One region of the Bradyrhizobium sp. WSM4874 genome, then DNA from elsewhere that is predicted to be linked to it. Evidence: predicted binding sites of a transcription regulator. Region 1 holds the regulator's gene; each other region holds the start of a gene.
The links. Region 1 encodes HrcA, which represses chaperone genes, less so after heat shock. Its sites were predicted from a motif close to GTTAGCACTCNCNNNNNGNGAGTGCTAAC; they were not measured.

Region 1 (4,854 bases):
AAAGCTGGCTGCATTTTCGGGCTTCTGTTCGTATACGAACGGAACTAGGCTCCCCTTCCGTTGAGTTCATCCTGGAGGGAGGCGAATGATGCTGGATCGGCGACAAATCTTGGCGGCGCTCGGGACGAGCGCTCTCGTGGCCCTCGCGCCAACCGCAAGTCTGGCAGCGGCATCGATCAAGCCGGACGATGCATCCGCGCTGCTCGTGATCGACGTACAGAACTGCTTCCTTCCCGGCGGCAGCCTTGCCGTGAAGGAAGGCGAGCAGGTGGTGCCCGTCATCAACAAGATCTCGAAAGCATTTTCGAACGTGGTGATGACGCAGGACTGGCACACGCAGGGCCATATTTCCTTCGCGTCAGTCCACGCCGGCAAGAAGCCGTTCGAGACCGTAGACCTTCCCTACGGCAAGCAGGTGCTGTGGCCCGACCATTGCGTGCAGGGCACCGACGGCGCCGCGCTGTCGAAGGACCTTGCGATCCCGCACGCCGAGCTCATCATCCGCAAGGGTTTTCACAAGGACGTCGACAGCTATTCGGCCTTCCTCGAAGCCGACGGCAAGACCTCGACCGGCCTTGCCGGCTATCTGAAGGGGCGCAAGATCAAGCGTGTGTTCGTCGCGGGGCTGGCGACGGATTTCTGCGTCGCCTGGACCGCGCTCGACGCGCGCAAGGCGGGCTTCGAGGTCTATGTGGTGGAAGACGCCTGCCGCGGCATCGACAATCAGGGCTCGCTCGCAAAAGCCTGGGCCGATATGGCCAAGGCCGGCGTGAAGCGGATTCAGTCCGCGGATATCGCGGCGAGCGCGTAACAGGCGCGACCGAACTGCCAGACCCTCATCCTGAGGAGCGCGCCCTTCGCGCGCGCTTCCTCACCATGAGGATCGATCAGTTGGCCGCGCCGTTCGGCTCGTTGCTGTTGGCGGGCGCAGCCTTGGCGCCGCCCTTGGCGACACCGACCAAGGCGGGACGCAGCACGCGCTCGCCGATGGTGTAGCCGGCCTGCATGACCTGCACGACGGTGCCTGCGGGCACCGACGCATCGGGCACCTCGAACATCGCCTGCTGGAAGTTCGGGTCGAACTTCTGGCCCAAGGGGTCGAATTTCTTCACGCCGTGTTTTTCCAGCGCGCTGAGCAGCGAGCGCTCGGTCAGCTCGACACCTTCGATCAGCGAGGCCAGGCCCGCATCGGCCGCCGCACGGGCTTCGGCCGGAACGGCATCGAGCGCGCGCTGGAGGTTGTCGGCGATGTCGAGCACGTCGCGGGCAAAGCCGGTGACCCCGTAGAGCTTGGAGTCAGCGACCTCCTTGGCGGTGCGCTTGCGCAAATTCTCCATCTCGGCCAGCGTCCGCAGCATGCGGTCGCGCGCCTCGGCGGCTTCCTTCTGCAGGAGCTCGACCGAGCCGGGCTCGGGATCGTCGGGCATGATGTAGGGTTTTGACACCACGGGCTCGCCGGCCGCAGCACTCGTGTCTTCGGGTTGCCGGTCTCGATCGGTCATCGGCTCTCTTTTCGCATTCGTCTCAGGGGGTTTCTGGCCCGGATATCGTGCTTCGGGCGCCGAAAATCAAGCGCCCGTGATCGGGAGAGACGCCGGTCAGCCCCCCAGGAGCCGGCTGACGATGCGGGCAGCGTAGTCCACGGTCGGGATCACACGGGCATAATTCAGCCGCGTCGGCCCGATCACGCCCAAAACGCCGACGATATGGCCGGCGGCATCCCGATAGGGCGAGATGATGGTGGACGAGCCCGACAGCGAGAACAGCTTGTTCTCACTACCGATGAAGATCCGCACGCCTTCCGCGGTCTCGGCCCGGCCGAGCAGGTCGATCACGCCGCGCTTGGTCTCGAGATCGTCGAACAGCAGGCGAACGCGCTCGAGATCCTCCAGCGCATGCAAATCCTCGAGGAGATTGGCGTGGCCGCGGACGATCAGCTGGCGATCCTCGTTTTCGCCGCCCGACCAGCTGGCGATGCCGGCCGAGATCACCTTGTGCGTCAGCTGATCGAGCTCGGTCCGCGCCTCTCCGAGCGCGGTCTCGAGCTCCAGCCGGGCCTCGGCCAGGGTCCGGCCACGGATACGTGCATTGAGGAAGTTGCCGGCTTCGGTCAACGCCGAGGATGGAACCCCCGGCGGCAGCGTCAACACGCGGTTTTCGACCTGCCCGTCCTCGCCGACCAGGATCACCAATGCCTTTTCCGGTTCCAAGCGGACGAATTCGATATGTTTCAGCCGCGCATTGGATTTCGGCGTCAGCACGACGGCGGCTGCGCGGGTCAGGCCGGAGAGCCGCGTCAAGGCCTCCTCGAGCGCAGCCTCGACCGATTGCGCGTGGCCCACGGAGGTCAACTGGCTCTGGATCGCCTGCCGTTCACTGTCATTGAGGTCGCCGACCTGCATCAGGGCGTCGACGAAGAACCGCAGGCCGAGTTCCGTCGGCAGCCGGCCGGCGGAGGTATGCGGGGCGTAGATCAGGCCGAGCTGTTCCAGGTCTGCCATGACGTTGCGGACCGAGGCGGGCGACAGCGGCATGGCAATCAGGCGCGAAATATTGCGCGAGCCCACCGGCTCCCCCGTCGCGAGGTAGCTTTCGACGATTTGACGAAAGATGTCGCGGGAACGCTCGTTGAGCTGGGCGAGGCCCGCGCGCGGCGCGATCAGATGGATCGGATCGTGATGGGCCACAGACGGTAACTCCTCTCAGATACAGGTAATTTGTCTATCCCTGGGGCTTCTGACAAGCGTGGCGTTCGCGGATTGAAAATCGGGGGTGAATAAGGCCTCGATCTTCCCCCTTGCCGCCCACCCTCACCCCACCTACAAGCACCGCCAACAGCCCCTTTCCGAGAGTTTTGGAGGATTTCCCATGCGGCCAAGCCGCCGTGCGCCCGACGAATTGCGCCCCGTAACGCTGGAGCGCGGCGTGGTCAAATATGCGGAAGGCTCGTGCCTGGTGAAATTCGGCGACACCCACGTGCTGGTCACCGCCACGCTGGAAGACCGCCTGCCGCCATGGCTGAAGGGCCAAGGCCGTGGCTGGGTTACCGCCGAATACGGCATGCTGCCGCGCGCGACCTCGGAACGCACCCGCCGCGAGGCCTCCGCCGGAAAGCAGAGCGGCCGCACCGTCGAAATTCAGCGCCTGATCGGCCGCTCGCTTCGCACCATCATTAATCTCGAAGCGCTCGGTGAGCGCCAGATCACGGTCGATTGCGACGTGCTGCAGGCCGACGGCGGCACCCGCACGGCCTCGATCACCGGCGCCTGGGTCGCCCTCGCCGATTGCATCACCTGGATGAAGGCGCGCAACATGGTCAAAGCCAATGTGTTGCGCGACAACGTCGCCGCGATCTCCTGCGGCATCTACAAGGGCACGCCCGTGCTCGACCTCGACTATGCCGAGGACTCCGAAGCCGATACCGACGCCAATTTCGTCATGACGGGCGATGGCCGCATCATCGAAGTCCAGGGCACCGCGGAACGCGAGCCGTTCACGGAAGCCGAGTTCCTGGCGCTGATGGCGCTGGCGCGCAAGGGCGTCGCGCGTCTCGTGGACTTGCAGAAACTGGCGGTAGCGTAGTCAATAGGCCGATGCATCGCCGAATCACCGGAAAGCTCGTCATCGCGACCCATAATCCCGGCAAGCTCGCCGAGATGAAGGAGCTGCTCGCGCCTTACGGCATCGACGCGGTGTCAGCCGGCGAATTAGGCCTTCCCGAGCCGGAAGAGACCGGGAACGATTTCCGCAGCAATGCCGCGATCAAGGCCATCGCGGCAGCGCAGGCGACGAAGCTGCCGTCTTTCGCCGATGATTCCGGCATCGTGGTCGACGCGCTCGACGGCGCGCCCGGCATCTACTCGGCGCGCTGGGCCGGGCCGAACAAGGATTTTGCCGCGGCGATGGCACGGATCGAGCGGCTGTTGCAGGAGCGCGGCGCGACCACGCCCGCCAAGCGCAAGGCGCACTTCGTTTCCGCGCTCTGCGTTGCATGGCCCGACGATCATCTCGAAGAGGTCGAGGCGCACGTCGACGGCACGCTGGTGTGGCCGCCGCGCGGCACCGCCGGCTTCGGGTATGACCCGATGTTTTTGCCCGACGGCCACAGCCGCACCTTCGGCGAGATGGAGAGCATCGAGAAGCACGGCCTGCCGCCGCTCGGTCTCGGCCTGTCGCACCGTGCCCGCGCCTTCGTGAAACTGGCGGAGATCTGCCTTGAGCCGCGCTAAGGAAGCCTTCGGCGTCTACGTGCACTGGCCGTTCTGCCTGTCGAAGTGCCCCTATTGCGACTTCAACAGCCACGTTCGCCATGCCGCGATCGACGAGGCGCGGTTTGCGTCGGCATTCGCGCGTGAGATCGAAACGACCGCGCAACGTTCGCCCGGCCGCGAAGTCACCTCGATCTTTCTCGGCGGTGGTACGCCCTCGCTGATGCAGCCCGCAACCGTCGGCGCTGTGCTCGACGCCATCGGCAAGCACTGGACCGTGGCGAAAGACGTCGAAGTCACGCTGGAGGCAAACCCGACCAGCGTCGAGGCTACGCGCTTCGCCGGCTATCGCGCCGCCGGCGTCAATCGCGTCTCGCTCGGCGTGCAGGCGCTCGACGATGCCTCGCTGAAGGCGCTAGGCCGCATGCACAGCGCGCGCGAGGCACTCGATGCCGTCGCCATCGCGCGCCGCTCGTTCGATCGTTATTCGTTCGACCTGATCTACGCTCGTCCCGACCAGACGCCGGCGATGTGGGCCGATGAATTGCGTCTCGCGATCGACGAGGCAGCCGAGCATCTGTCGCTCTATCAATTGACGATCGAAGAAGGCACGCCGTTCTTCGGCCTGCATCAGGCCGGCAAGCTG
Region 2 (4,854 bases), on a different contig from region 1:
GCTTCAGCGATCTCGCGCGCGGCTGATTGCGACCCGTGAACGCGATCCGCGCGCGGCGCGACCAAGCTATGGGGTTGCGCGCGTGAGGGTGCGTAATCTCGCAACGGCTACGGGCTTGATCAGGGCAGGCGCATGACCACTCTCCAGGAAACCATCCACCCGCAGCCCCAGGTGCGGGAATGGAAGGCGATCGTCATCCTGATCCTCCTGATACCGGTGCTGTGGTCGCCGCCGTTCCTGTTTCGCTTCTTCCTGTTCCAGCCGTTCAACATCCCGTCCGGCTCGATGACGCCGACGCTGGTGGTCGGCGACTACGTCTTTGCCGCAAAATATGCCTATGGCTATGGCCGCTATTCGTTTCCTTTCGCGCCGTCATGGATCTCTGGGCGTTTCCGGGCCACCGAGCCCGCGTATGGCGACATCGTCGTGTTCCGGACGCCAAAGGATACCTCGGTTGACTATGTCAAGCGCGTGGTCGGGCTGCCCGGTGATCGCATCCAGATGCGGCAGGGCCAGCTCATCCTCAACGACCGCCCGGTGACACGCGTTTCCCTGAAGGCGGTGGTTGCCGGCTCCACCTGCGGCGTGGATGACGGTGCGAAGGCCAAGCGCTGGCGCGAGACGCTGCCGAACGGCGCGTCCTACGTCACGCAGGACTGCGTCGACAACGGCTACTACGACAACACCGACGTCTACACGGTGCCGCCGGGACATTTCTTCGTGCTCGGGGACAATCGCGACAACTCGAGCGACAGCCGCGTGATGTCGTCGATCGGATTCGTGCCGATGGACAATCTGGTCGGCAGGGTGACGCGGATATTCTGGTCGCTAGACCAACATGGCGAGCCGCATCTGGAGCGGCTGGGGAAGGTGTGGTGAGGCCCGCCCCGCCATTCCGGGGGCAGTGCGCGGCGCCTGCATGACATGAGTTCGTAGCCTGGATGGAGCGCAGCGTAATCCAGGAGAACTGCCCGCGCCGGACACGGTGCCCCGGATTGCGCGGCGCTCCATCCGGGCTAAGGGCTGTGATCATGGGGCGCGCGAAGCGATCCTGCAAAAACAAAAACCCCGGCATCGCTGCCGGGGTTTCGCATTTTGTCGTTTGTCGGAATGGCTGGACTTAGAAGTCCATGCCGCCCATGCCGCCGCCCGGGGGCATCGCCGGACCGGCGCCGCCCTTCTTGGGCAGCTCGGCGACCATGGCTTCCGTGGTGATCAAGAGAGCCGCAACCGAGGCTGCGTTCTGGATCGCGGTACGGACCACCTTCGTCGGGTCGATGATGCCCTTCTTGACGAGATCGACATATTCGCCGGTCTGGGAGTCGAAGCCATAGGCGTACGACTTGTTCTCGAGGACCTTGCCGACGATCACGGAACCGTCTTCACCGGCGTTGATCGCGATCTGGCGAGCGGGCGCGGAGAGCGCCTTGCGCACGATCTCGACGCCGGTCTTCTGGTCGTCGTTCTTGGTGCGCAGGCCCTTGAGCTGCTCGGAGGCACGGAGCAGGGCCACGCCGCCGCCAGGAACGATACCTTCCTCGACCGCAGCGCGGGTCGCATGCATCGCGTCATCAACGCGATCCTTGCGCTCCTTCACCTCGACCTCGGTCGCGCCGCCGACGCGGATCACCGCGACGCCGCCCGCGAGCTTGGCAAGACGCTCCTGGAGCTTCTCACGGTCGTAGTCCGAGGTGGTCTCCTCGATCTGCGCCTTGATCTGCGCCACGCGCGCTTCGATGTCGGCCTTCTTGCCGGCGCCGTTGACGATCGTGGTGTTCTCCTTGTCGATCATCACCTTCTTGGCGCGACCGAGCATGTTGAGCGTGACGTTCTCGAGCTTGATGCCGAGATCTTCCGAGATCGCCTGGCCACCGGTCAGGATCGCGATGTCCTGCAGCATGGCCTTGCGGCGATCGCCGAAGCCCGGAGCCTTGACGGCCGCGACCTTCAGGCCGCCACGGAGACGGTTCACGACCAGGGTCGCAAGTGCTTCGCCTTCGACGTCCTCGGCGACGATGACCAGCGGCTTGCCGGTCTGCACCACGGCCTCGAGCAGCGGCAGCAGCTCGTTCAGCGAGGAGAGCTTCTTCTCGTTGATGAGGATGTAGGCGTCGTCCATCTCAACGCGCATCTTGTCGGCGTTGGTGACGAAGTAGGGCGAGATGTAGCCGCGGTCGAACTGCATGCCCTCGACGACGTCGAGCTCGGTCTCGAGCGACTTGGCTTCCTCGACGGTGATGACACCCTCGTTGCCGACCTTCTTCATGGCGTCGGCGAGGAACTTGCCGATCTCCGCGTCACCGTTGGCCGAGATGGTGCCGACCTGGGCGATCTCGTCGTTCGAGGTGACCTTCTTGGAGTTCTTGACGAGGTCCGCAACGACGGCTTCGACCGCGAGGTCGATACCGCGCTTCAGGTCCATCGGGTTCATGCCGGCGGCAACCGACTTGGCGCCTTCGCGCACGATCGCCTGGGCCAGCACGGTGGCGGTGGTGGTGCCGTCGCCGGCCGCGTCAGCGGACTTCGAAGCGACTTCGCGCACCATCTGCGCGCCCATGTTCTCGAACTTGTCTTCGAGCTCGATCTCCTTGGCGACGGTGACGCCGTCCTTGGTGATGCGGGGAGCGCCGAACGACTTGTCGAGCACGACGTTGCGGCCCTTCGGACCGAGCGTGACCTTCACCGCGTTGGCGAGAATGTCGACGCCGCGAAGCATCTTGTCGCGTGCATCGACGGAGAATTTGACTTCTTTAGCTGCCATCTGGATTTTTTCCTTAGGTGTTTAACTGGATAAGAGAGGGGCTCTTAGGCCGCCTTCTTCTTGGAAGCGGGGACGTCGAGGACGCCCATGATGTCGCTTTCCTTCATGATCAGCAGGTCGACGTTGTCGATCTTGACCTCGGTGCCGGACCACTTGCCGAACAGCACGCGGTCGCCGACCTTCAGGTCGATCGGGATCAGCTTGCCAGCTTCGTCGCGGCCACCCGGGCCGACGGCGACGATCTCGCCCTGCGAGGGCTTTTCCTTCGCCGTGTCGGGAATGATGATGCCGCCAGCGGTCTTCTCTTCTGCGTCGATGCGCTTGACCACGACGCGGTCGTGAAGCGGACGGAAATTCATGCAGTTCTCCTAAGCTTTTGCACGAGTTGGGCATTTTGGATTGTTAGCAGTCTGTGCCGGCGAGTGCTAGCACAGGCACAGCTGAGATAAGGCAGGATTTTGGCGGGAGCAAGGGCTTGTAGCAGAAAAATAGCACTCGGAAGCGCTGCCTGCCAAAATCTCTTTCCATCGTTAATCGCGCTCGGCGCCCGTATTAGCACGGAGCCGCATCTGCTGCTAACGCATTGAATTTCAACAGCTTGTTAAACTTTTGGGCTTGAGATGGATTGTCAGTTTGCGTCACATTTCACTCATGTGAGCGCATCTCCACCGGGTGGCTCGTAGGGCGCGTACCGGAAAGCCACCCCTTGAATATGCGCTCCTGCAAAGGAGGTTGGCATGGTCTCGCGAGTTGGGGTTGTTTCCGACGACTTCCGGAAACAGGTGCTGGGTTACGGGCTGACGACGGCCGAAATTCTCTACCGGATGCCGGATCATCGCTCGCTGCTCCAGACCTATGTCTGGCAGAACTACGACATGTTTCCGAAATTTCCAGCGCTGACGGATTTCCTGGCGTTCTGGCAGAAGAAGCTCGACGGTCCGCTATTCTCGGTCACGGTCGCGCATTCCAAGCTGATCAAACCGGCCGAGCTGCGCGCGGTGGACGGCGTATTCAGGTTGCATTGAAGGCAGAGCTGTAGGGTGGTTTAGCGTCAGCGTAACCCACACTGCTTCAACAGTCGCGAAAGAAGCGGTGGGTTACGCTAGCGCTAACCTACCCTACGATTTCGCATTCTGTGCTAGCCTCTCCCCATCACAACAGGGGAGGCCGCCCATGGCCAAGAAGGCAAAATCGCGCAGCGCATCGCAAGTCGCGGTGAAGAAGCGGAGCGGAGCCAAGGCCGCGACCAGATCAGTAGCGCGCAAGGCGGTGAAGGCGAAAGCGCGCGTTGCGACTCCGAAAAAACCGGCGCGTCCCAAGCAGCGCATCGCCATCAGCCATCACCGCGAGGAAGACTTCAAGGCCGACGGTCTGCGCACCTACGCGAAGTATCGCGATCTCGGCATCGCCGCGGCGAGCCACGGCCTCGCGCAGGCGCACGTGATCCGGCTGCAAGGCCCTTGCAATCCGGACGAGGTGTCGAAGCTGCACTTCCACGACGTCGAATTCCAGATGGTCTACGTGCTCAAGGGCTGGGTGAAGACCTATATGGATGGAGAGGGCGAGACGCTGATGAAGGAAGGCAGCGCCTGGACCCAGCCGCCGAAAATCAAGCACATGATCCTGGACTATTCGGACGACGTCGAGCTGCTGGAGGTGATCCTGCCGGCGGAGTTCAGGACGGTGGAGTTGAAGGCGTAGACGAGGCGGAGATCAGCCGCCGTCGTTGCAATAGCGTTTCCACATCGCGCGATAGGCATCGTCCACCGCTTGCGCGTATGAGACGGGGTTGCCGGCGGCGGCAGCCCTGATCTGCCCGGGCAGTTCGCCGCGCAACTTATCGAGCTCGCCGATCTGCAACCCACGGCTCGCTGCGATTTCGACATAGGCCTCATCGCTCTCCGCGACCCACTCCGGCAGGCCCAGCGCGGTGAGGATGGAACCGGCAGCACGGCTCGGCAGGCTGTGACCGAGCTTCGCCACCACCGGCACGCCCATCTGCAAGGCTTCCCACGTGCTGACGCCGCCATTCTGCGGGAATGGATCGAGGCCAATATCGACGCGATTGAACGCTGCCAGATGTTCGTCTCGTG
Region 3 (4,854 bases), on a different contig from region 1:
CCCGCAACCTCGATCGTGTCGGTGAGCTCGAGCGCGGGAAAATCCAGGTTCGGCCGCTTGAACACCAGCTTGAGCTTGCCGGTCGCCGGGTTGAAGCTCTGCGAGACCGGCTTTGCCGCGAGCGTCCTGCTCAGCACGCCAGCCACCGCGGCCGCGAGCTTGTCGCGGTTGATCTTGTCGCCGTCGCGCCAGTCGGCGGCGGGAATGCGGATGGTGCGGTCCATCTCGATCATGCCCGCGGTCCAGCCCGCGGCAGTGACACCGGGCATCGCCTTGAATTTTGCCAGCAGCGCGCCGGCGCGCTCCGGATCGACCGACATGTTGATGGTCTGCTCGCCCGCGCGCAGCGCGTCGCAGCCGACGGTGAGGCTCGCCAGCGTCACCTCGACGTCCTGGCCCTTCAGGCTCTTCAGGAACTCGGTCGCGGCATCCACCTTGACCTTGACCGCGATCGCTTCCGGTGAGACGTCGGTGAAATCCTTCGGCTGCGGCGTGATGCCGTCGTCGGAGGTCTGATTGTCGAGGAATTCCTTCTCGCTGAGATCGGAATTGTCGGGCGAGGTGACCTCGGTGACGGCCTGGCCAATGCTGATCTGGCCGCGGAATTCGAACGTGTCTCCGGCCTGTTTGCGCAGCAGCTTGACGGTGACCGGCGCCTTCGCGCCGAGGCTCTGCGTCGTACCCGTCAGGTTCTGGCCCGCGACCTGGAGATTGACGATGAAGCGGTCCTTGCGGTCGGAATTCTTCGCGACGGGATAACAGACGTCGAGCACGGCCGCGGTGACGGTCTTGCCCTGACGTGTCTCCTTCAGGATCACGTCGGCATTGCCGTCCATCAGCCCGTCGATCGAGGTGAAATAGCGCGTCTCGGCGCCGCCCGGCGCCGTGGCCTTGGGCGCCAGCTTCATCTGGGCGGATGCGACCTCAGGCGAAACTGCAAGCAGGGCCGCCAGAACGGCCGTGGAGCAAAACAGAAGCGGGCGCATCGACGAAATCCCCGGGGCAATGGGGCATGATCCGGAAAAGTGTGCAGCGGTTTTCCGATGAGATCATGCCCAAACAATTCGAATCGGGCGTCACCGTAGTGGGTTTTGGCCGCCGGTTGAATTGGAAAGCACGGGCCATGATCGGCAAAAAGAAGGCCGCCCGGAGGCGGCCTTCGCAACACTGCAATGGAACGGACGGCTTAGAAGCCGCCCATGCCGCCACCGGCCGGCATGCCGGGCGCGGCGTCCTTCTTCGGTGACTCGGCGACCATGGCCTCGGTGGTCACCAGCAGGCCGGCGATCGACGCGGCGTCCTGGAGCGCGGTGCGCACCACCTTGGCGGGGTCGATGATGCCCTTCTCGACCATGTCGACATACTCCTCGGTCTGGGCGTCGAAGCCGAAGGTCTCCGACTTGTTCTCCAGGATCTTGCCGACGACGATCGAGCCTTCCACGCCCGCGTTCTCGGAGATCTGGCGGATCGGGGCTTCCAGCGCCTTCAGCACGATGTTGATGCCGGCCTGGACGTCGGCATTGGCGTTGGTCAGACGGCCGACCGCCTTCTTGGCGCGGAGCAGCGCGACGCCGCCACCGGGGACGATGCCTTCCTGCACCGCGGCGCGGGTGGCGTTGAGCGCGTCCTCGACGCGGTCCTTCTTCTCCTTGACCTCGATCTCGGTGGCGCCGCCGACGCGGATCACCGCGACGCCGCCTGCGAGCTTGGCGAGGCGCTCCTGGAGCTTCTCACGGTCGTAATCCGAGGTGGTCTCCTCGATCTGGGCCTTGATCTGGCCGACGCGGGCCTCGATCTCCGGCTTCTTGCCGGCGCCCTTGACGATCGTGGTGTTCTCCTTGTCGATCACCACCTTGCCCGCGCGCCCAAGCATCTTCACCGTGACGTTCTCGAGCTTCATGCCGAGGTCTTCGGAGATCAGCTGGCCGCCGGTGAGGATCGCGAGGTCCTCGAGCATGGCCTTGCGGCGGTCACCGAAGCCCGGCGCCTTGACGGCGGCGACTTTCAGGCCGCCACGGAGGCGGTTGACGACCAGGGTGGCCAGCGCCTCGCCCTCGACGTCCTCGGCGATGATGACGAGCGGCTTGCCCGACTGCACCACGGCTTCAAGCACCGGCAGCATGGCCTGCAGGCCTGACAGCTTCTTCTCGTGCAGGAGGATGTAGGCATCCTCGAGCTCGGCCGTCATCTTCTCGGGGTTGGTGACGAAGTAGGGGCTGAGATAGCCGCGGTCGAACTTCATGCCCTCGACGATGTCCACCTCGGTGTCGAGCGACTTGTTCTCCTCGACGGTGATGACGCCCTCGTTGCCGACCTTCTGCATCGCCTGCGCGATCATCTTGCCGATGGCGGCATCGCCGTTGGCCGAGATGGTGCCGACCTGGGCGACCTCGGAGGAGGCGGCGACCGGCTTGGCGCGCTTCTCGATGTCCTTGACGACGGCCGCGACCGCGATGTCGATGCCGCGCTTGAGGTCCATCGGGTTCATGCCGGCCGCAACCGACTTGGCGCCTTCGCGCACGATGGACTGGGCCAGCACGGTCGCGGTGGTGGTGCCGTCGCCGGCGAGGTCGTTGGTCTTGGAGGCGACCTCACGCACCATCTGGGCGCCCATGTTCTCGAACTTGTCCTCAAGCTCGATCTCCTTGGCGACGGTGACGCCGTCCTTGGTGATGCGGGGCGCGCCGAACGACTTCTCGATGAGCACGTTGCGGCCCTTCGGGCCGAGCGTCACCTTGACGGCGTTGGCGAGAATATCGACGCCGCGCAGCATGCGATCGCGCGCGTCTCCGGAAAACTTGACGTCTTTGGCAGCCATGGTCTGCAATTCCTCTTGTTTCGTGATGTGTCTTGCTTATTGGGTCGCCTCATCCCGGGGTCCGCGATCGAACCCGGCGGAATGATGCATGCCCGGATCGAGTGACCCGGGCATGCATTCAGCGGCCGTTCAGGCGTCTGGCCTTAGGCCATCACGCCCATGATGTCCGACTCCTTCATGATCAGGAGCTCATCGTTGTCGATCTTGACCTCGGTGCCCGACCACTTGCCAAACAGCACACGGTCGCCGACCTTGAGGTCGATCGGGATCAGCTTGCCGGCCTCGTCGCGGCCACCGGGGCCGACGGCGACGACTTCGCCCTGGGACGGCTTTTCCTTGGCCGTATCCGGAATGATGATGCCGCCCTTGGTCTTTGACTCGGCGTCGATACGTTTGACCACGACACGGTCATGCAGCGGACGAAATTTGGATTTAGTCATGACGTTTCCCTTTGGAGGCTCGCTTCGGAAGGAGAGGCAGTGGGCGGGCGGCGCTTCCGTCCACCCTTCCCGAGGATCGATCGGCGCGCGTTAGCAATCCATCTTTCAGAGTGCTAATGGTGCGTCCGGGAATATGGCTTGGCCGCGATCCTGTCAAGCAAAGGTGGTTAAGCGATTGGTGAGACGGATATAGGATGGTGACATTGGAAACTTGTTCGGGGCGCCGGCGTATTAAAGGACGTCATTGCTCCGGCAGCGGTTTTGCGCTTGGCTGCGTAAGGGGTGCGGCCATGGTTTTGTCCGGGGGAATGCCATGATCAGTTCAGCTCACGCGCGCACGGTCGCCAATCTGGCGATGGCTTCTTGCATGGCGCTGCTGCTTGGCGCCTGCGGCGGCGGCATGAGCCTGCCGTCCTTTTCTTCGTCCTCACCGCCCCCCGAGGCCGAGCCCGGCACCGGCCCCGAAATGCCCGCGTCGATCCGCGCCGACGAGATCGTCGGGCGCTGGGGCCTCGCCTCGTTCCAGAACCCGGCCGACCGCGCCCGCACCGAGGCTGCCGCCCGGGCCCAATGCAAAAATCCTTACGTGATCACCGCCGGCTCCTCCGGCGGCGTGATCATGCATCTGGCGGACCAGGCAACACCGCAGGAGCTGCGGCTGAAGGGTTCGCCCAGCGGCAAGAACTATATCGGGCCGGCGGGTCCGACGCCCGGCGATCAGGACCGCGAGATCGTCTCCTTCGATGGCCGCGTCCTCATCACCCGTTTCATCGACAAGGACGCCGCCACCCGCTACGGCAACATGGTCTACGTCCGCTGCGCGCCGAGGGCGTGATCGGGGCGCCGGCCTAGCCAACTCGTCGTTGCGAGGAGCGAAGCGACGAAGCAATCCAGGCTGCCTCCGCGGACCCAGGCTGGATTGCTTCGCTTCGCTCGCAATGACGAAAAAAACGCCGGCTTGCGCCGGCGTTTTGTTTTTCAGAGTGTCGCGTCCGCTCAGTCGAACAGCGCGTCGATGTCGTCCTGCGAGGCGTGGCCGACGTCGCCGGCGAGCTTCGGGCCGTTGAGAAGCTTGTCGTCGTCGCTGCGGGTGTCGACCTGCGGCACGACGTGGGACTTGATCGCGTCGACGCCGCCCCAGATTTCCATCATGGAGTTGATGTGCTGCTCGATGAACTTCATCGTGGTCATGACCTTGCTGATGCGCTGGCCGGTCAGGTCCTGGAAGTTGCAGGCTTCGAAGATCGAGATGACGCGTTCCTGGATATCGTCGGCGAGCCGCTTCTGCTGATCGGCCGATTGCACCTTGGCCATCGCGCTGGCCGCCTGGTCGATCGACTCGGCGGCTTCGAGGATCTGCTGGGTCGCCTGTTCGGTGCCGCCAACGACCGCGCCGAGCTCGCCATTGACCTTGGCCATTTCGCCGCCGTCGAAGCTCTTGCCATGCAGTGTCGCGATCTCGCGCTTGGTACGGTCGATGGCGTCGTGGATGAGGTCGAGCTCGACCTTCAGCTTCTCGCACTGCTCGATCTGCGCCCGGTAAGTATCGAGCATGGTACGGGCTTCGGAGAGCTCGTGGGCGGTGGAGGCGTCGAT

Region 2: a site for HrcA is predicted at 3,163-3,191, ahead of AC0L3P_RS08255 (co-chaperone GroES). Genes of this name have one in related genera too.
Region 3: a site for HrcA is predicted at 3,348-3,376, ahead of AC0L3P_RS36250 (co-chaperone GroES). Genes of this name have one in related genera too.

What each region holds. Positions count from the first base shown of each region.
Region 1 is NZ_JBVVPR010000054.1:41,289-46,142, reverse strand. Features, by position in the region: gene pncA (bifunctional nicotinamidase/pyrazinamidase) at 89-811, shown strand; gene grpE (nucleotide exchange factor GrpE) at 888-1,502, opposite strand; gene hrcA (heat-inducible transcriptional repressor HrcA) at 1,599-2,687, opposite strand; gene rph (ribonuclease PH) at 2,869-3,582, shown strand; gene rdgB (RdgB/HAM1 family non-canonical purine NTP pyrophosphatase) at 3,594-4,229, shown strand; gene hemW (radical SAM family heme chaperone HemW) at 4,216-4,854, shown strand, end outside.
Region 2 is NZ_JBVVPR010000006.1:43,594-48,447, reverse strand. Features, by position in the region: gene AC0L3P_RS08270 (LysR family transcriptional regulator) at 1-26, shown strand, start outside; gene lepB (signal peptidase I) at 133-879, shown strand; gene groL (chaperonin GroEL) at 1,121-2,761, opposite strand; gene AC0L3P_RS08255 (co-chaperone GroES) at 2,806-3,120, opposite strand; gene AC0L3P_RS08250 (usg protein) at 3,499-3,786, shown strand; gene AC0L3P_RS08245 (cupin domain-containing protein) at 3,935-4,462, shown strand; gene AC0L3P_RS08240 (O-linked N-acetylglucosamine transferase, SPINDLY family protein) at 4,475-4,854, opposite strand, start outside.
Region 3 is NZ_JBVVPR010000064.1:6,272-11,125, forward strand. Features, by position in the region: gene AC0L3P_RS36240 (hypothetical protein) at 1-986, opposite strand, end outside; gene groL (chaperonin GroEL) at 1,187-2,818, opposite strand; gene AC0L3P_RS36250 (co-chaperone GroES) at 2,962-3,258, opposite strand; gene AC0L3P_RS36255 (hypothetical protein) at 3,572-4,093, shown strand; gene AC0L3P_RS36260 (protein phosphatase CheZ) at 4,255-4,854, opposite strand, start outside.